2 regions of the Pseudomonas kitaguniensis genome follow, and region 1 is predicted to be linked to the other one. Evidence: predicted binding sites of a transcription regulator. Region 1 holds the regulator's gene; the other holds the start of a gene.

Region 1 (10,303 bases):
GGCCATTGCGGCCTCGTACCTGCCTCGGTGGGTGAGTTTACTCACCCTCATCAAAGAAGTTATTGATCAGCGCCACCAGTGCGTCCATGGCTTCCTGTTCTTGCTCGCCTTCGGTCTTCAGGTGAATCCTGGTGCCTTTGCCGGCGGCCAACATCATCATCGCCATGATGCTTTTGCCGTCGACCATGGTTTCCGGCGTGCGCCCGGCGCGGATCTGGCAGGGGAATTGCCCGGCAACACCGACGAATTTTGCCGAAGCGCGGGCATGCAGGCCCAGTTTGTTGATGATTTCAATTTCCAGAGCGGGCATCGCGCAGGTGTTCCTTTCAGCTAAGGTCGCGGTGGCGAACCTGGACGTTCTTGAGGGTTTGTTGCAGCACCTGGCCCAACCGTTCGGTCAGGTAGACGGAGCGATGGTGGCCGCCGGTGCAGCCGATGGCAATGGTCACGTAGGCGCGATTACTCGCGGCAAAGCGTGGCAGCCATTTGAGCAGGTAACTTGAGATGTCCTGATACATCTCTTCGACATCCGGTTGCGCGGCCAGGTAATCGGCCACGGGCTTATCCAGCCCGGACTGTTCACGCAGCTCTGGTTTCCAGTAAGGGTTGGGCAGGCAGCGCACATCAAACACCAGGTCGGCATCCACCGGCATGCCGCGCTTGAAGCCAAAAGACTCAACCAGAAATGCCGTACCAGGCTCCGGTTGATTCAACAGCCGCAGCTTGATCGCATCACGCAACTGATAGAGGTTCAGGCCTGTGGTGTTGATCTTGAGGTCGGCGAGGTCAATGATCGGCCCGAGCAGGTTGGTCTCGTCCTCAATGGCTTCGGCCAACGAGCGGTTGGCGCTGCTGAGGGGGTGCCGCCTGCGTGTCTCGGAGAAGCGCTTGAGCAGCGTTTCTTCATCGGCATCCAGGTACAGCACATCGCAATGAATATGCTTGGCGCGCACTTCCTCAAGCAATTGCGGGAAGCGCACCAGATGGCTGGGCAGGTTACGCGCGTCAATCGACACGGCAACCAACGGTTGCGCCAGTTCGGTGTGAATCAGCGCGCGTTCCGCCAGTTCCGGCAGCAGGCCGGCCGGCAAGTTATCGATGCAATAGAAGCCGCTGTCCTCAAGAACGTTGAGGGCGGTACTTTTACCCGAGCCGGAACGGCCGCTGACGATGATCAAGCGCATGATTACTGCCCGTTTTGTTCGTCCAGGACAACCTGATAGAGCGCCTCGTTGCTACTGGCACTGCGCAGTTTGTCGCGTACTTCCTTGCGGTCCAGCATGCTGGCGATCTGCCGGAGCAGCTCCAGGTGTGCATCGGTAGCGGCTTGCGGGACCAGCAGAACGAACAGCAGGTCGACCGGCGCACCGTCGATGGCGTCGAAATCGATGGGTTTTTCCATGTGCAGCAGGGCACTGACAGGCGATTCACAGCCTGGCAGGCGACAGTGCGGGATGGCGATGCCGTTACCAAAACCGGTCGATCCGAGTTTTTCACGGGCAATCAGCGACTCGTAAACAACTTGCTCATCCAGGTCAGGCACTTCGCGGCTGATCAGTTTGGCAATTTCTTCGAGGGCTTTCTTTTTACTGCCGCCCGGCACGTTCACGAGGGAACGGCCGGGGGTCAGGATGGTTTCAAGTCGGATCATGGGGGGAGAGTTAACGACCTGTACCTTGCATCAGGTGCAGATTCTTTTCCTTATGCTTTATGAGTTGGCGGTCCAGCTTGTCGTAGAGCGAGTCAATCGCCGCGTACATGTCGTCATGTTCCGCATTGGCGACGACCTTGGCATTCGGTATGTGCAGGGTGGCCTCGATTTTCTGCTTGAGCTTGTCGACCTCCATGATGACCTGCACGTTGGTGATCTTGTCATAATGCCCCGCAAGCTTGTTCAGCTTGCTCTCGGTGTACTCACGCAGGGGCTTGGTGACTTCCAGCTGGTGTCCACTGATGTTGACTTGCATACAGCTTCTCCTTCGTTGCCAGTGCATAAAGCGACAGGCAGAAATGCCTGCCACTGGAACGCTGTGGCCCGCCCGTCACATCAAACGTTTACGCTCGCTGGAAGGCGCGATCCCAAGGGACTCGCGGTATTTGGCGACGGTTCGACGGGCGACCTGAATGCCTTGTGCCTCCAGTAAACCAGCGATCTTACTGTCACTCAATGGCTTTTTCTGATTTTCCGCGGCAACCAGTTTTTTGATGATCGCGCGGATCGCCGTGGACGAGCATTCACCGCCTTCGGAGGTGCTGACGTGGCTTGAGAAAAAGTATTTCAACTCATAAATACCGCGAGGGGTATGCATGAATTTTTGCGTGGTAACCCGCGAAATCGTTGATTCGTGCATGCCCACCGCTTCGGCGATGTCGTGCAGTACCAAGGGTTTCATCGCCTCGTCGCCATATTCCAGGAAGCCGCGCTGGTGCTCGACGATCTGGGTAGCCACTTTCATCAGGGTTTCGTTGCGGCTTTGCAGGCTCTTGATGAACCAGCGCGCTTCCTGCAACTGGTTGCGCATGAAGGTGTTGTCGGCGCTGGTGTCGGCGCGGCGCACAAAACCAGCATATTGCGGATTGACCCGCAGGCGTGGCACCGATTCCTGGTTCAGCTCCACCAGCCAGCGCTCGTTGTCTTTGCGCACGATCACATCGGGAACCACATATTCAGCTTCACTGGACTCGATCTGTGAGCCCGGGCGCGGGTTGAGGCTCTGTACCAACTCGATGACCTGGCGCAGGTCATCTTCCTTTAGCTTCATGCGGCGCATCAGTTGGCTGTAATCGCGGCTGCCCAGCAGGTCGATGTAGTCGGTTACCAGGCGCTGGGCTTCAGCCAGCCAAGCGGTTTTGGTAGGCAGTTGGCGCAGTTGCAGCAATAAGCACTCGCTGAGCGTGCGCGCGCCGATACCGGCAGGCTCGAACTGTTGGATCCGGTGCAGGACGGCTTCGATTTCATCCAGCTCAATGTCCAGCTCCGGGTCGAAGGCCTCAAGAATTTCCTCAAGGCTTTCGTCCAGGTAGCCCTGATTGTTGATGCAGTCGATCAGCGTCACCGCGATCAGGCGATCGGTATCCGACATCGGTGCCAGGTTCAGTTGCCAGAGCAAGTGGCTCTGCAAGCTTTCGCCAACAGACGTACGGGTGGTGAAGTCCCACTCGTCATCATCGTTGCTCGGCAGGCTGCTGGCGCTGGTCTGGTAAACGTCTTCCCACGCAGTGTCCACGGGGAGTTCGTTGGGAATGCGTTCATTCCATTCGCCGTCCTCAAGGTTATCCACCGTAGGGGCGGTTTCCTGGTAGGAGGGTTCCTGCACATCAGCGTTGGGTTTTTGCTCGATGTTATCGGCCAGCGGGTCTGCATTATCGAAGTCGTCGCCTTCTTCCTGGCGTTCGAGCATCGGATTGGACTCCAGGGCCTCCTGGATTTCCTGTTGCAGGTCCAGGGTCGACAATTGGAGCAGGCGGATGGCCTGTTGCAGCTGCGGTGTCATCGTCAGCTGCTGGCCCATTCTCAGGACTAGCGATGGTTTCATGGCAGGGGCTTAACACCTTATTCGCCGGCGCAATGCGCCATCCACGACAGGGCGCGTGAGCGCCAAACATAAGCAAATTATATGCCTGATATCCAGTGCTTTGCCTAGAGCGCGGTAACAATAAAAAAATCGAGCTTTTTATTGACTCCCGCGCACCCAGGCGCAAGGCCGGACACCGCCGTACTTACAGGCGGAACTCGTGGCCCAGGTAAACTTCCTTGACCAGTTCGTTGGCCAGGATGGTGGCTGAGTCGCCTTCGGCAATCAGCTGGCCATCGTTGACGATATAAGCTGTTTCACAAATATCCAGAGTCTCACGCACGTTGTGGTCGGTGATTAGTACACCGATGCCCTTGGCCTTGAGGTGATGGATGATCTGCTTGATGTCGCCAACCGAGATAGGGTCAACGCCAGCAAACGGCTCGTCCAGCAGGATAAATTTCGGCGCAGTGGCCAGCGCACGGGCGATTTCTACACGGCGACGCTCACCACCCGACAAGCTCATGCCGAGGTTGTCGCGAATATGGTTGATGTGGAACTCCTGCAGCAGGCTTTCCAGTTCCTGGCGGCGGCCGTCACGGTCGAGTTCCTTGCGGGTCTCAAGGATCGCCATGATGTTATCGGCGACCGACAGTTTGCGGAAGATCGACGCTTCCTGGGGCAGATAGCCGATACCTGCGCGCGCACGACCGTGCATCGGCTGGTGGCTTACGTCCAGGTCGTCGATCAATACGCGGCCTTGATCCGCCTGGACCAGCCCCACAATCATGTAGAAGCAAGTAGTCTTGCCGGCACCGTTGGGGCCGAGCAGGCCGACGATCTGGCCGCTGTCGATCGACAGGCTGACATCGCGCACGACCTGGCGGCTTTTATAGGCCTTGGCCAAATGCTGGGCTTTCAGGGTTGCCATTAATTGGCCTTCTTCGCAGCGGGTTTAGGCGCAGGGGCGGCGGCGTCTTTCTGCTTCGGCTGGATAACCATGTCGATACGCGGTTTCGGCGTACCGATTTTCGCGCCGGTCGCACGACCCGCCTGAGCGATCTGCTTCACCGTGTCGTAGGTGATTTTTTCACCGTCGGTGGTGTTGCCATCGCTGCTCACGACACGCGCTTGATCGATCAGAATGATGCGATTTTGCTGGGCGTGATACTGGATGGTCCTGCCGTAGCCCTTCATCGGGGCAGGGTCTGCGGCGGCCTGCTTCTGTTCGAAGTAGGCAAGGTTGCCCACCGACGTTACCACGTCGATCTCGCCCGCCGGGGTACGCGTGAGCGTCACTGTATTGCCAGTGATTTTCATCGAACCTTGGGTGATGATCACGCCGCCGGTGTAGGTGGCCACGCCTTGTTTGTCATCCAGCTGAGCATCGTCAGCCTGAATGTGGATCGGTTGCTCGCTATCGTTCGGCAGAGCCCAGGCGCTCACGCTTCCCAGTGCTGCGCCCAGACTGAGCAAAATAGGGAGAGTTTTAACGAGCCTCATACTGTCCTCTTACGTTCGATAGCAGGTGTATCCTGCTTTCTTTCAAATACGCTTTCATTCCCTTGCCAGTCGATACACCGCCAGCGCCGTCGATTCTAACGTCTTGCTCGGTCTGCGCATATTGCTGTTGTGGGAAAACGGTCATGCGACTGCTGGTAATGATGGTGTCGCGGTTCTGGTCGTCAGTGCGCGCAACGCGTACCGAGTCGATCAGTTCTACCTGCGTACCGTCCGGGTTGACCTCGCCACGCTTGCTGGTGACGTGCCACGGAAATTCGGTGCCACGGTAAAGGTTCAGGTCCGGGTTGGTCAGCAAGGTGACTTCGGAGGCCTTCAAATGCTCGACTTTGTCCGAAGTCATTTCGTACTGCACCTTGCCGTCTGGCAAGAACTGCACGCTGTAGGCGTTGGTCGCGTAATAGTCGATAGCGCCTTCATCCACCTGTGCAACAGGCTTGTCGAGGAAGCGCTCCGGGCTGATATTCCAGTAGCCCACCGCCAGGAACAGCGCGGCGATCACTCCGAATAACAGGAAGTTGCGAATCTTTTTGCTCAGCATAAAACGCTCTATAGGTAGGCGGCGTGGGCCGCTTCAAGACTGCCTTGGGCGCGCAGGATCAACTCGCAGAACTCGCGGGCTGCACCTTCACCGCCTCGTGCGCTGGTAATGCCATGCGCATGTTCACGCACAAAAGCCGCAGCATTCGCGACGGCCATGCCCAGACCCACCCGGCGAATCACCGGCAGGTCGGGCAGGTCGTCACCCAGGTAGGCGACCTGCTCATAGCTTAGGTTGAGTTGGCCAAGAAGCTCGTCCAGAACCACCAGTTTATCCTCGCGGCCCTGATACAGGTGAGGAATCCCGAGGTTTTGTGCGCGGCGTTCTACAACCGGTGTTTTTCGACCACTGATAATCGCTGTTTGCACGCCGGCCGCCATCAACATTTTGATGCCTTGGCCGTCGAGGGTATTAAACGTCTTGAATTCGCTGCCGTCTTCGAGAAAGTACAGGCGGCCATCGGTCAGCACGCCGTCGACGTCGAAAATCGCCAGTTTGATGTTTTTACCGCGTTGCAGCAGGTCGCTGGTCATTTACATCACTCCCGCACGCAGCAAGTCGTGCATGTTCAGGGCGCCGATCGGGCGGTCGTCGCTATTGACCACCACCAGTGCGCCAATCTTGTGGTCTTCCATGATCTTCAGCGCTTCGGCTGCAAGCATCTCGGGGCGGGCGGTCTTGCCGTGTGGCGTCATCACCGCATCAATGGTTGCCGTGTGAATATCAATAGTGCGGTCCAGCGTGCGGCGCAGGTCACCGTCGGTGAACACCCCGGCCAGGCGCCCGTCGGCTTCCAGGATAACGGTCATGCCGAGGCCCTTGCGGGTCATTTCCATCAGCGCGTCCTTGAGCAAGGTGCCACGCTGCACGTGGGGCAATTCGTCACCCGAATGCATGACGTTTTCAACTTTCAGCAGCAGGCGACGGCCCAGGGCGCCGCCAGGGTGCGAAAACGCAAAGTCTTCAGCGGTGAAGCCGCGAGCTTCCAGCAGTGCCACGGCCAAGGCATCGCCCATGACCAGCGCAGCCGTCGTCGAGGAGGTTGGCGCCAGGTTCAGTGGGCAGGCTTCATGCGCTACATGCACGTTCAGGTTCACTTCGGCGGCCTTGGCCAGCGTGGACTCCGGGTTGCCGGTGACGCTGATCATTTTGATGCCCAAGCGTTTGATCAGCGGCAGCAGGGTCACGATTTCGTTGGTAGTGCCGGAGTTCGACAACGCCAGGATGATGTCATCCTTGGTGATCATGCCCATGTCGCCGTGGCTGGCTTCGGCCGGGTGCACAAAAAAAGCCGTGGTGCCGGTGCTTGCCAGTGTGGCGGCGATCTTGTTGCCGACGTGGCCGGATTTACCCATGCCGAGCACGACGACACGGCCTTTGCTGGCCAGAATCATTTCGCAGGCGCGTACGAAATCCGCGTCGATATGGGCCAGTAAACCCTCTACGGCTTCAAGCTCGAGACGGATAGTGCGTTGTGCGGATTGAACAAGCTCGCTGGATTGGCTCATGTCTGAAATCGTATAGCCTGACGAAAAGGCGGCGATTATAGCGGTAATGATCAATTCCCTCACGCAAGTTCGTCAGGCTTTATTCGGCAGGTGCCGAGATTCGTACTCAGCAGCGTTTTTTGCCTGTCCTTAATCTGAACGAGCGCTGTTCCGGCCTTGGGGGCTTCCTGTCAGCGGTGATATAGTTCGCCGCCAGTTCGGTCCGCCAACATCATGTAGCTAAATATTACGCGTTCGTGCAAACGAAAGTCGCAACCGTGGTGTCTGAGTGAAAGGCTGCATCCCAAGGAGATTAGATGAGTGCCGATAACGCCTACGCGGTCGAGCTGAAGGGCCTTACCTTCAAGCGCGGGACGCGCAGCATCTTCAATAACGTCGATATTCGCATTCCCCGCGGCAAGGTCACGGGCATAATGGGGCCTTCCGGTTGCGGTAAGACCACCCTGTTGCGCTTGATGGGCATGCAACTGCGGCCCAGCGCCGGCGAAGTGTGGGTCAACGGTCAGAACCTGCCGAAGCTTTCGCGCAGCGATCTGTTCGATGCGCGCAAGCACATGGGCGTGTTGTTCCAGAGTGGCGCGCTGTTCACCGACCTCGATGTGTTCGAAAACGTAGCGTTCCCACTGCGGGTGCACACCCAGCTGTCGGACGAAATGATTCGTGACATTGTGTTGCTGAAACTGCAGGCCGTGGGTCTTCGCGGTGCCGTCGACTTGATGCCCGATGAATTGTCCGGTGGCATGAAGCGCCGTGTTGCGCTGGCGCGAGCCATTGCCCTCGACCCGCAGATCCTCATGTACGACGAGCCGTTTGTTGGTCAGGACCCAATCGCCATGGGCGTTTTGGTGCGCCTCATCCGCCTGCTCAACGACGCGCTGGGAATCACCAGTATCGTGGTTTCTCACGATTTGGCCGAGACCGCGAGCATCGCTGACTACCTTTATGTAGTCGGCGATGGTCAAGTGTTGGGGCAGGGCACGCCTGAAGAGCTGATGAACGCCGACAACCCGCGTATTCGCCAATTCATGACCGGCGATCCCGACGGCCCGGTGCCTTTTCATTTTCCGGCAGCGGACTACCGCTCAGATCTTCTGGGGAAGCGCTGATGCGCAAAACATCTTTACTCGAAAAGGTTCGCCTTTTTGGTCGCTCCGGTATCGACATTGTCGGAGTGCTGGGGCGTTCGACGATTTTCCTGTTTCACGCATTGCTTGGCCGTGGCGGCATCGGCGGCGGTTTCGGCCTGTTGCTCAAACAGCTGCACTCGGTAGGCGTGATGTCCCTGGTGATCATCGTGGTCTCCGGGATTTTCATCGGCATGGTGCTGGCGTTGCAGGGCTTCAATATTCTCGCAAGCTACGGTTCGGAGCAGGCGGTGGGGCAGATGGTTGCGCTGACGCTGTTGCGCGAACTCGGCCCGGTGGTGACGGCGTTGCTGTTTGCCGGGCGTGCAGGTTCTGCACTGACCGCCGAGATCGGCAACATGAAGTCCACCGAGCAGTTGTCCAGCCTTGAGATGATCGGCGTGGACCCGCTCAAGTACATCGTTGCCCCACGCCTGTGGGCCGGTTTCATTTCCCTGCCGCTGCTGGCGATGATTTTCAGCGTGGTCGGTATTTGGGGCGGTTCCTGGGTCGCGGTTGACTGGTTGGGCGTCTATGACGGCTCTTACTGGGGCAACATGCAAAACAGTGTGACCTTCAGCGGCGACGTGCTCAACGGCATCATAAAAAGCATCGTTTTCGCTTTTGTCGTCACCTGGATCGCCGTATTTCAAGGCTATGACTGTGAGCCCACTTCGGAAGGGATCAGTCGCGCCACCACCAAGACCGTTGTATACGCCTCGCTGGCGGTACTGGGCCTTGACTTCATTTTGACTGCCTTGATGTTTGGAGATTTCTGATGCAAAACCGCACTGTTGAAATCGGTGTCGGCCTTTTCTTGCTGGCTGGCATCCTGGCTTTACTGTTGCTGGCCCTGCGGGTCAGCGGCCTTTCGGCCAGCCCTACGGCCGACACTTATAAACTTTATGCGTACTTCGACAATATCGCCGGTTTGACTGTCAGAGCTAAAGTGACCATGGCCGGTGTAACCATCGGCAAGGTCACGGCAATCGATCTGGATCGCGACAGCTTCACCGGCCGAGTCACCATGCAATTGGACAAGAAGGTAGATAACCTGCCGACCGACTCCACTGCATCTATTCTCACCGCGGGTTTGCTGGGCGAAAAGTACATCGGTATCAGCGTGGGTGGGGAAACAGACCTGCTCAAGGATGGTTCGACAATCCACGACACACAGTCGTCGTTGGTGCTTGAAGACTTGATCGGTAAATTCCTGCTCAATACGGTCAATAAAGACGCCAAATGAGGAATCTGTTCATGATCTCTACCTTGCGACGTGGCCTGCTGGTGCTGCTGGCAGCACTGCCGATGATGGCCAACGCGGCGGGTTCTGCGCACGATCTGGTGCAGGACACGACCAACAGGATGTTGGCTGACTTGACGGCCAACAAAGAGCAGTACAAGCAAGACCCTACCAAGTTCTACGAAGCGTTGAATACGATTGTTGGCCCGGTGGTCGATGCCGAAGGCATTTCCCGCAGCATCATGACGGTCAAGTATTCGCGCAAGGCTACGCCTGCGCAGATGCAGACCTTCCAGGAAAATTTCAAAAAGGGCCTGTTCCAGTTCTACGGCAACGCTCTACTTGAATACAACAACCAGGGTATTACCGTTGCTCCAGCCGGTGATGAGTCGGGTGATCGCACCAGCGTCAACATGACCGTCAAAGGCACCAACGGCGCTGTTTACCCTGTGCAATACACGCTCGAGAAGGTCAAGGGCGAGTGGAAGCTGCGTAACGTGATCATCAACGGCATCAACATCGGCAAGCTGTTCCGTGATCAGTTTGCTGACGCCATGCAGCGCAATGGCAACGACCTGGACAAGACCATCAATGGTTGGGCCGGTGAAGTCGCCAAAGCCAAAGAAGAAACCGACAAACAAGCTGCCGGGAAGCCTGCGCAATGACCGAGTCGGCTGTTCGTCTTGGCGACGCTGGCGAGTTGTTCCTCAGTGGCGTGCTGGATTACCGCACCGGGCCTGACCTGCGCAAGCAGGGCCAGGCGCTGATCGATAGCAGCACCGCGCCCGCGCTGGTGGTAGATTGCTCTGCGGTCACCAAATCCAGCAGCGTTGGTTTGTCGTTGTTGTTGT
Region 2 (10,303 bases), on a different contig from region 1:
GTACGGCGTGGGTGCGAGTATCGGGCCGCTGTTGGCCGGCGTTGCCATGAAGCTGTTTGGCAGCCACATGCTGTATGTGTTTTTCAGCCTGTGCGGGTTGGTGCTGGTGTGGCGTATTCGGCCGAAGGCGGTGACCAACCTGCATCAGGTTGATGATGCGCCGCTGCACCACGTTGCGATGCCCGACAGCATGTCCAGCTCGCCGCTGGTGGTGTGCCTTGACCCGCGCGTGGACGAGGCGATCGTGCAGGAGCAAATGCAGGGTCCAGTCGAACCCGAGCCTGAAGCCGAACCTGAGCCACCGGCCGATGAGCCGCTGTTCGAAGGGCCGCCGGAGCCGCTGGGCCCGGACGAGCATCCGCATGACTTGAGCAGGGCGCGCCCCTGAACGCAAAAACGGGCAGATCCCATCAGGATCCGCCCGTTTTTTTTGCCGCGATTTTAAACGTTAAAAATCGTCGTCTTTGTCGAAACGTCGCGCTTCACGCTGCAACTGGTACACAAACCGCTCTACCTGGCGCTGCACCAAACCACTCATGTTGTGGAAGCGCACGCCGGCGAACGTGATGTTGATACGGTCTTCGAAGTGCAGGTGACGCAGTTCGACAGAGGTGGTCATGCTGCCGAAGGGCAGGGCGGCGATAAACCGGTCGTAGACCTGGCCCAGTTGCAGGCGATCGGAAATGTCGCCTTCAAAGCGCAATTTGCAGCCGGTGGCAGAGATGTCGAGCAGTTTGCCGCTGACCGGTGCCTTGATCTTTTCGCCGCCCATCTCGATGTTGACCAGTTGGGCCAGCTTCAGTGCAGCGCGAAAGGCATTGCGACGCTGATGGTAGACCACTTCATCGGGCAGGCTGCCGGTGTAGACGCGTTGGCCATCTTTTTCTTTGATGGCCAGCTTGCCGTTGCTTTCCCAGGCCACACGCACGCCGTCGTGAAAGCCTTCGATGCGGAACGGTTCGCCATTTTCGAGATGGCGTTCGCCGTCACGCGGGATCATCTCGTCCAGGGTCAGCGTTTTGCTGTCAACGTCCACCAAATAGCTTTGAAAGCGCTGGCTGCGTTCGTGGAACGTGATGATCAGTGGGTCATGGCTTTCTTGCAGCATCCGCAAGGTGCTGGCGATTTCCAGAGGCGTGGTGAGCACCTTGGGTGGCTGCGGGGCATCTTCCGCATTAAGGGCGTTGAACACGGTTCTTCCATCTCCAGACAAAATACGACTACACGCAAGAACCGGCATTTTGCCAGCATGTAGCGCGCTTTGGATAGGGCGCGCTGTAAACCGGTGTCAGGCTTGGCTACGGGTGCTTGGTTTGACCAGCCGCGAGGTGGAACCCTGGGCGTTGTAAAGGGCCGGGGGCTCTCCGCCGTGAAGGATTCGCAACTGGTTGGCGGTCGTGGCTTGCTGCAGCTGGATAGACTGACCGTTGAGCAGGTTGGCTTCCTGGCACTGGGCGAGCAACTGATTGAGTGCGGTGCTTTGCGCCAGCAGCTGGTCGCCGACCGAGGAATGGCTGGCCAGCTGTGCAAGCCCATCGTGATCGGGCGGCAGGCCGAGGCTGACGAGAATCTGGCTGCGCTTTTTGCCATGCTGCTCGAGCAGCACAATCAGCGACTGCTTGTGCGCCAGAATATCTTCCAGCAAGCGCATGTCCCGGCCATGCAGGGCCAGGGACTCTTCTTTCAGCAGCTCGAGCAAATGTTGCGTCGGCGCCAGATCATCAATGATCAGTTGAAGCAAATGTTCGTCGTGGTGCATGGCTGGCCTTGGGTTTTAAGCGTCCAAAAGCCCTGCGCAGGCATTTGCCTAGCGCGTGGCTTCGAAGTTAAGCAGCTTGCTGGCTACACGGTTGCTGTCGACTTTATAGCTGCCATCGGCGATGGCCTGCTTCAACTCGGCCACACGGGCTTTATTGACGACAGGTTGATCGCGCAGCGAGTCAGTGACCTTCTGCAACTGTTGAGCCTCATTGCTCAGGTGAACCGATTCCCCGCTTTGGCTGGCGCTGGCCTGTTCTGCCTTGGCGGCAGGCGCTGGCTGCGACTTGGCTTCTACGCTGTCCTTGGCACCGCTGGTACGCGTATTGCCGGGCAAAGCCGGGGCGTTATTTAAACGACTGAAATCAATGACCATGATAAAAAACCTCTGGGTATTTGGACGCTTGCCATGTTTTCGGCCATACCCGGACAAACTTTAGGCTCGATTGACAATAAACCTGCACGTACGCATCTATGGCGCACAGTGTAGGAAAAGCAGGCGTCCTGCGCCAGTGACTATAACGCTACCTCGACTTGCCCTGGCGCGGTAACTTGCGCCTTGATCACCCGGTTGGAGTTGAGGTTTTTAACCCTGATCTGTTCGCTCATGCCGCCGTTGGACAGCGCTTCCCCCGGCATTTTTACGGTAAGCCCGCCACTGCTGGCGGAAATCACCACCTGGTCGCCCTTACGAATCACTTCGGCCTGTTCCAGGTGGACCAGCGTGATGACTTGATCGGCCACCATTGGTCGGGTCAATCTCTGCCCCACGGCCTGGTCAACCGACGTCAGGTAGCCTTGGTTGATCAGGCTGATATCGCGTTCGCGCAAGCCTATGTCGTCGAAGCCGATGATGCCCAAGCGTTTTAACGGCCGCGTCACCACCACCACGTCGCGGAACAGTTTGACCTGCGCCGGCACAAACACGGTCCACGGCGAGGCGCCCTCGCAGCGCACTTTTACCGTGACCCGACCGATGGGCTGGGCGGGGCTTTCGAGCGAGGCTGTCAATTCTTTGTCGCACAGCGGCATGCGCAAACGCGGGTCCAACTGGTTCACTTGAATCTCATAACGCCCCGGCGTCTGGGTGGTTGCCAGATAATCTTCTACAGTGAACTCAAGAAAGCCTTGAGTGACGCCGATAAGAAGATCAGGCAAGGTGGCGTTATCTGCGCGGGCCGTGATGCCCGAGCCCAAGGCGAGCAACGCCAGCGAGACGCAGAGCAGTCTGCGGAACGTTGGAAGGCGAGGGCGTCGAGAAACTGTCATTTTAAGGTTCATGGCCAACTAAATATCAAAACAACAGCAAAGCTCGTGCCGTTTAGTGGTGGGTACGCGCTTCACTTTAGGTCTAGCCTAAGTTTTAGCGTAGGAGTCATGGCATGGCAGGTGTAATGGATTCAGTAAACCAGCGCACACAGCTGGTGGGGCAGAATCGCCTGGAGTTGTTGCTTTTTCGCCTGGATGGCAAACAGTTATATGGCATCAACGTGTTTAAAGTGCGGGAAGTGCTGCAATGTCCCAAGCTGACGATCATGCCCAAATCCAGCCCCGTGGTGTGTGGCGTGGCGAACATCCGTGGCGCGACCATCCCGATTCTTGACCTGGCCCTGGCCACAAGTTCGGCGGGTTTGCAGGATCGCGAAAACCCGTTCGTGATCATCACGGAGTACAACACCAAGACCCAGGGTTTTCTGGTGCGCTCGGTGGAACGCATCGTCAACATGAACTGGGAAGAGATCCATCCGCCGCCCAAGGGCACCGGGCGTGACCACTACCTCACGGCGGTGACACGGGTGGATAACCAGTTGGTCGAAATTATCGACGTGGAGAAGATCCTCGCCGAAGTCGCGCCCACCTCTGAAACCATCTCGGTAGGCGTGGTGGATGCCGAAACGGCGCACAAGGCGGTATCGCTGCGTGTGCTGACGGTGGATGACTCCTCGGTGGCGCGCAAGCAGGTGACCCGTTGCCTGCAAACCGTTGGCGTCGAAGTGGTGGCGCTTAATGATGGCCGCCAGGCGCTGGATTATTTGCGCAAGCTGGTGGATGAAGGCAAGAAGCCGGAAGATGAGTTCTTGATGATGATCTCTGACATCGAGATGCCGGAAATGGACGGCTACACGCTGACGGCCGAGATACGCAACGATCCACGCATGCAAAAGTTGCACATCATCCTGCATACTTCGTTGTCAGGTGTATTCAATCAGGCGATGGTCAAGAAAGTCGGTGCCGATGACTTCCTGGCCAAATTTCGCCCTGATGACCTGGCATCCCGGGTAGTCGACCGGATCAAGGCAGCAGATCACGGCTAAGGGGAATTCCCCTGGCGGTCACACGATTTAAGAGGCGGTATCATTGTCTACGGGTAATTTGGATTTCGAACAATTCCGGGTCTTCCTGGAAAAAGCCTGTGGCATATTGCTCGGTGAAAACAAGCAGTATCTGGTATCCAGCCGCCTCAACAAACTCATGGAGCAGCAGGGCATCAAGTCCCTGGGCGAGTTGGTGCAGCGCATCCAGAGCCAGCCGCGCAGCGGGCTCAAGGAAATGGTGGTCGATGCCATGACCACCAACGAAACCCTGTGGTTTCGCGATACCTACCCTTTCGAGGTGCTCAAGAGCAAAGTGCTGCCGGAGGCCATCAAGGCCAGCCCGGGCCAGCGTCTGCGTATCTGGTCGGCCGCCTGCTCTTCGGGGCAGGAACCGTACTCGATTTCGATGTCCATCGATGAGTTCGAGCGAACCAACATGGGCCAGTTGAAGGCGGGTGCGCAAATTGTCGCCACTGACTTGTCCGGCACCATGCTGACCAACTGCAAGACCGGCGAGTACGACAGCCTGGCGCTCGGTCGTGGTTTGTCACAGGAGCGCCTTCAGCGTTTCTTCGACCCTAAAGGGGCGGGGCGTTGGGCGGTCAAGGCGCCGATCAAGAGCCGGGTGGAGTTTCGCTCGTTCAACTTGCTCGACAGCTACGCCAGTCTGGGCAAGTTTGACATGGTGTTTTGCCGCAACGTGCTGATCTACTTCTCGGCAGAGGTCAAGAAAGACATCCTGTTGCGTATCCATGGCACGCTCAAGCGCGGTGGTTATTTGTTCCTCGGTGCTTCTGAAGCATTGAACGGGTTGCCGGATCATTACCAGATGGTGCAGTGCAGCCCGGGTATCATTTACCAGGCCAAGTAATAGCACTGAATAAAAACGGGAGGCCCCTTGAAGGCCTCCCGTTTTTTTTGGCGAAACTCTAGCAGCGTGTACTCAGGGCCTTTGTGTCATGCTGATATTGCCCAGCGACAGGCGATGTCGGCCTAGCGGAACGGCATCGTTGAACAGGCCGAGTGTGACGTTGCCGGTCATTGTGGCGACAAACGACCCGCTCCCGGACTGCTGGGTCAGGTTGATGTTCTGAACAGTCGCGCCGATTCGGCTGCCGTTGAGGGTCAGGAAAACCATTGAGCCATCGGCGGGGTCGCCTGCGCTTGCATCAAAGGCGAAATCGTACGTGCGGCCCGCGGTCACCAAAATGGTTCGGGTAATGATGTGGGACTTGGCAAGCTGGCTGTCGGGTACGTCAGCGACTACCCGTCCACCCACAATACGCAACACGCCGCCCGTGTAACTGCCCTGGGCCACCCAGCCCTGGAAAGTACCGTCTTTGAAATCCCACACAACGCCTGGCGTTGGCGGTATGACTATCGGGCGCCGGTTGATGGTCACGGTGGCGTCCGGTGCACTAAGGGAAACCCCGCTACGCCTGATGCTCACCCGCAGCCGCACGCTGTTGCCCTCGTTGGCTTCAACACGTTCTCTGGGTATCTGGGCAATGAGTGAGGGCACGCCTTGGGCAATTGAAAAGCTTTGGTTATGGTCGCCACCCAGAACGTTGCTGATCATGTTGATATTGACAAAGTCCATGGGCAGTAAGGGGAAGCTGCACATGACTTCTGCAGAGTTGCCCGTCAGCAGACTGGTGTTCAGGTTTGGAATGGGCAGTGCCGAGTCTTGTAATGTGAAGCCGAGGGCTGGGACATTCATCGTGGTAAGCCTCTTCCTTGCGAATTAAGGGATGTCCGCCCAATAGGGCATCCGATGCGGCAGGCACCACAACTGTCATAAATACCAGTGCAGACGGACGGTACGACAGCGCGCGGCGTTTTCAGTGACTGCGTCGCCCCGGTTGCCGCCCGGTGTGAAAGCGGCAAGCGTTATTGCCGCTTTAATGGCGCAACGCGGAAAGCGATTGCCGCTTTTCTGGCATTGCCGCCGGCAAACGCCGCGCAACCCCTTGAGTTACGGGCTTTGCTGACATTGGCATGCGCCTTGCTATGATGCTTGTTACGAAAAGCAGGTCAGCCTAAAGGTTTCCGCCATGAGCATCAGCTTCGATAAAGCGCTCGGTATCCACGAACAAGCCTTGGGCTTCCGCGCCCAGCGTGCCGAAGTCCTGGCCAACAACATTGCCAACGCCGACACCCCGAACTACAAGGCTCGGGATTTGGACTTCTCTGCTGTGCTCGCCGCCCAGCAAGACAAGACCAAGAACGGCACCTTCGCCTTGAACATGACCAACAGCCGTCATATCGAAGCGCAAGGCCTGAGCAATGGTGACGAGTCGCTGCTGTATCGCACGCCGATGCAGCCATCGATCGACCAGAACACCGTAGATGCCCAGTTGGAGCAATCGGCCTATGCCGAGAACTCGGTGAACTTCCAGGCCAGCTTTACCCTGCTCAACAGCAAATTCAAAGGGCTGATGTCAGCCCTGCGTGGAGAATAAGCCATGTCCTTAGCCAGTGTTTTTAATATTGCCGGCAGTGGCATGAGCGCGCAGACCACGCGCCTGAACACCGTCGCCAGTAACATCGCCAACGCCGAAACCGTGTCTTCGAGCATTGACCAGACCTACCGCGCACGTCACCCGGTGTTTGCCACCATGTTTCAGGGCGGCCAGAGCGGCGGCAGCGATTCGCTGTTCCAGAGCCAGGACGCCGCAGGCCAGGGCGTGCAAGTACTCGGCGTGGTTGAAGACCAGAGCAATCTGGAAGCGCGCTACGAGCCTAACCACCCCGCTGCGAACGAAAAGGGTTACGTCTACTACCCCAACGTCAACGTGGTCGAGGAAATGGCAGACATGATCTCCGCCAGCCGTTCGTTCCAGACCAACGCGGAAATGATGAACACCGCCAAAACCATGATGCAGAAGGTCCTGACCCTGGGTCAGTGATAAGGGGTGCCAAATAATGGCCATTGTTGATAGCACTTCTACGAACACGGCGGTTCAGGACCTTTTCAACACGAAGGTCAGCACCGCAACAAACAATGTCGCAAGCGTTGCCTCGGCAGCCACCGGCAGCCAGTCGCTGGGCAAAGACGCGTTTCTGCAATTGCTGGTTACCCAGTTGAAAAACCAGAACCCGCTGTCGCCTCAAGACAACGGCGCATTTGTCGCACAACTGGCGCAGTTCAGCAGCCTGGAAGGGATTAACACCCTGAACGACTCGGTGAATTCGATCTCCAGCAACTTCAGCTCGTCGCAAGCGCTGCAAGCGTCGTCGCTGGTGGGGCGTTCGATCATCACCCAAACCGACAAGGCTACGGTCGACACCAGCAAGAGCATGACCGGCTCGGTGGCCGTGACTGCGGCGACGGGCAACGTTTCCGTGAAGATCACCGACGCAACCGGCAGTGTGGTGCGCACCCTCGATTTGGGCGCCCAAAGCGCCGGCGATGTGAGCTTTGTATGGGATGGCAAGAATGACAGTGGTGAGGTCGCGACTCCCGGGACCTACACCTTTGCCGCCACCACCAAGAGTGACGCGGGCGATGCCGTTGCGCTTAGCACCTCATTGCCGGCAACGGTTACTAGCGTGACGCTGAGCAAGACCGGCGGCGAAATGCTGCTGAACCTTGCTGGCGGCATGGGCAGCGTCAAGCTGTCGCAAATTCAGACTATCGGTACATAGAGCCGGCTAACGACGGCAGAAGGAGAGAAACATGTCTTTTAACATCGGCCTTAGCGGCCTCTATGCGGCCAACAAACAACTGGACGTTACCGGCAACAACATTGCCAACGTTGCGACCACTGGCTTTAAGTCGTCCCGTGCGGAGTTCGCCGATATTTACGCGGCGTCCAAGCTGGGCACTGGCCAGAACAGCATCGGCAACGGTGTGAACCTGGCGGCTGTGTCCCAGCAATTCACCCAGGGTGACGTCAATAACAGCGGCGGTACGCTGGACATGGCGATCCAGGGCGGTGGCTTCTTCGTACAGAAGGGCAGCGACGGCTCGCTGGAGTACACCCGTAGCGGCGCGTTCCGCTCCGACAAAGACGGCTACATCACCAACAATACCGGCACCTCGCGCCTGCAAGGCTACGCGGCAGACGACGAAGGCACTATCACCAAGGGCGGCCTGACCGACCTGAAACTGAACTTGTCGAACCTGCCGCCCAAAGCGTCCACTAAAGTGGATTCCAGCAGTAACCTGAACTCTTCGGAGCCGGTGATCGACCAAACGGCCAAGCCGTTTGACCCAACCGACACCAGCACCTTTACCACTCAATACAGCACCACGCTGTATGACAGCCAAGGTAATGCCCACCCGATGGTGCAATACCTGGTGAAAACCGATGCCAACAAGTGGAACGCCTACACCCTGATCGATGGGCGTAACCTGGATGGCAGCGCACCGACCACCACCGGTACGACTGCACCTGTGCCGTCCACGTTGAGTTTTGATGGCTCCGGCAAGCTCACCGGTATAGTCACCGGTACCACCTCGAGCACTACCTTGAACCTTACCGGTTGGGTTCCGGGCACTGTGACCGATGGCGTATGGAAGGCAAACGGCGCGAACGCCAACCCGACCGGTGTTGCTATCAACATGGCCAACATCACCCAGTACAACTCGGCGACCTACCGCAACCCGCCGACTACCGACGGTTACGCCACCGGCCAGATCACCGGCCTTAAAATCGACGGCAACGGTGTACTGTTCGCGACGTTCAGCAACCAGCAAAGCAAGGCTGTCGGCCAGATCTCGCTGGCCAGCTTCAACAACGAGCAGGGCTTGCAACCCGCCGGCAGCACCTCGTGGAGAGAGACCTTCGCCTCGGGCCAGCCGGGTTACGATACCCCGCAATCAGGCACCTTGGGTTCGATCGTGGCCAACTCGCTGGAGAACTCCAACGTCAACCTGACCAACGAGTTGGTGGACCTGATCAAGGCCCAGAGCAACTATCAGGCGAACGCCAAAACCATCTCCACCCAGAGCACCATCATGCAGACCATCATTCAAATGACTTGATGCGCATGGCCTGACGCGTCACAAAACAAGCCCCTCAACCGAGGGGCTTTTTTTTTGCCTGTCATTTGGCCTCAAGACTTTTCCGACTGCCTGCCCGGTTACCAGACGACACGCCTGTACTGGAACCGACCACAACGTTCTTTCCACATATCAAGCACGAGGCATTCGATCCGTCATTACAAGGGGGCACAGTATGTGGAGTTCGTCGGTGTCCAGCCATGGGGCTGGAGGCGTGAATTATGGCGTGGGTGGGGCAGGCCAGTATCGGGGGGGAATCCTTTCAGACGGTAAAAAGGAGGATGTGGATTCTGACAAAACCGCGATTTCCAATCTTCTAAAAGAGCTGACGGACGCCGAGAAAACCTCGAAAAACCAGACCGTTCAAGAGGTGCGTGACAAGCTCAATGCAAAACGAAAAGAGCTGGGGGAGGAGAAGTTCAAAGAGATCCTGGAAGCGCTGAAAAAAGACGCGTCTGAGGGTTTACTCGCGCAACTGAAGCGGATGTTTCCGGACCTGTTTTCAGACGATTCGGCTCCAACCCCCTCTCCAGCACCCTCGCCAGGTGGCGGTGGCGGTGGGGGCGGCGGCGGCGGTGGGGGCAGGGTTAATCCGAGTGATTTTGGCCCCAAAGAGTCGATGAGTAACAAGCCTTTTACCCAAGGGGCTAATCACGCTAACTACACGCCTGACAAGAGTGATCCCGGTAAAAAACCCGGCATGGGCAAGGAGGCCGGCAATATTTGGACGGGTTTCAAACAGGGGCCGGATGGAAACTGCACCACGGTTTCGGCAATCAAGGCCGCCATGATGAAGTTTGGTCAGAAGCCCACCGATGTGTTCAAGGATGTAAAAACAGCAGGTGATGGCTATGACGTGCAGATGCGCGATGGGTTCCAGCTTCATTTGAGCAAGGGCGAATTGCAGGTGGCGGCGCAGCAGGCGCGATTTTTGGGCGATGATCCGGCCATGATGACCGACGCCAACTTCCTGTATGCGGCGAGCGCCAAGCGCGCGCAAATGGAAAACAATGATGGCAGCGCAAGCGCCAGCTTCCTGCAGGCGACGGTTACGTTGAACGACGGCGAGTATGGTCGTGAATCGCTGGAACGCCTGGGGCTTAAAAATCACTACAGGGTCTCCTCCAGCAGCGAGTTGGCAAATGGCGCGTTGGGTGTTGTGGACTTCGGCGGCCATTCAATGGCCGTGGTCGGTGGGCGTTTAGAGCTTTGGGGGAATCGA

The links. The regulator sigma-54, encoded in region 1, starts transcription at its own class of promoters, with help from an activator protein. The targets are predictions, from matches to a motif close to ANTGGCATNNANNTTGCTNT.
Region 2: the regulator sigma-54 is predicted to act here: its motif matches at 3,061-3,080, upstream of flgA (flagellar basal body P-ring formation chaperone FlgA).

Annotation. Positions count from the first base shown of each region.
Region 1 covers NZ_JBLZPT010000002.1:257,391-267,693, forward strand. Annotated here, with positions in the region: gene ACOZK9_RS05075 (HPr family phosphocarrier protein) at 38-310, opposite strand; gene rapZ (RNase adapter RapZ) at 327-1,184, opposite strand; gene ptsN (PTS IIA-like nitrogen regulatory protein PtsN) at 1,187-1,651, opposite strand; gene hpf (ribosome hibernation-promoting factor, HPF/YfiA family) at 1,662-1,967, opposite strand; gene ACOZK9_RS05095 (RNA polymerase factor sigma-54) at 2,043-3,536, opposite strand; gene lptB (LPS export ABC transporter ATP-binding protein) at 3,721-4,446, opposite strand; gene lptA (lipopolysaccharide transport periplasmic protein LptA) at 4,446-5,018, opposite strand; gene lptC (LPS export ABC transporter periplasmic protein LptC) at 5,005-5,577, opposite strand; gene ACOZK9_RS05115 (KdsC family phosphatase) at 5,586-6,110, opposite strand; gene ACOZK9_RS05120 (KpsF/GutQ family sugar-phosphate isomerase) at 6,111-7,085, opposite strand; gene ACOZK9_RS05125 (ATP-binding cassette domain-containing protein) at 7,382-8,191, shown strand; gene mlaE (lipid asymmetry maintenance ABC transporter permease subunit MlaE) at 8,191-8,988, shown strand; gene mlaD (outer membrane lipid asymmetry maintenance protein MlaD) at 8,988-9,455, shown strand; gene ACOZK9_RS05140 (MlaC/ttg2D family ABC transporter substrate-binding protein) at 9,467-10,117, shown strand; gene ACOZK9_RS05145 (STAS domain-containing protein) at 10,114-10,303, shown strand, end outside.
Region 2 covers NZ_JBLZPT010000003.1:102,096-112,398, forward strand. Annotated here, with positions in the region: gene ACOZK9_RS05890 (MFS transporter) at 1-388, shown strand, start outside; gene ACOZK9_RS05895 (flagellar regulator YcgR PilZN domain-containing protein) at 449-1,192, opposite strand; gene ACOZK9_RS05900 (flagella synthesis protein FlgN) at 1,289-1,759, opposite strand; gene flgM (flagellar biosynthesis anti-sigma factor FlgM) at 1,808-2,134, opposite strand; gene flgA (flagellar basal body P-ring formation chaperone FlgA) at 2,275-3,039, opposite strand; gene ACOZK9_RS05915 (chemotaxis protein CheV) at 3,141-4,073, shown strand; gene cheR (protein-glutamate O-methyltransferase CheR) at 4,117-4,944, shown strand; gene ACOZK9_RS05925 (carbohydrate binding domain-containing protein) at 5,017-5,793, opposite strand; gene flgB (flagellar basal body rod protein FlgB) at 6,128-6,535, shown strand; gene flgC (flagellar basal body rod protein FlgC) at 6,539-6,982, shown strand; gene flgD (flagellar hook assembly protein FlgD) at 6,999-7,721, shown strand; gene flgE (flagellar hook protein FlgE) at 7,753-9,063, shown strand; gene ACOZK9_RS05950 (hypothetical protein) at 9,257-10,303, shown strand, end outside.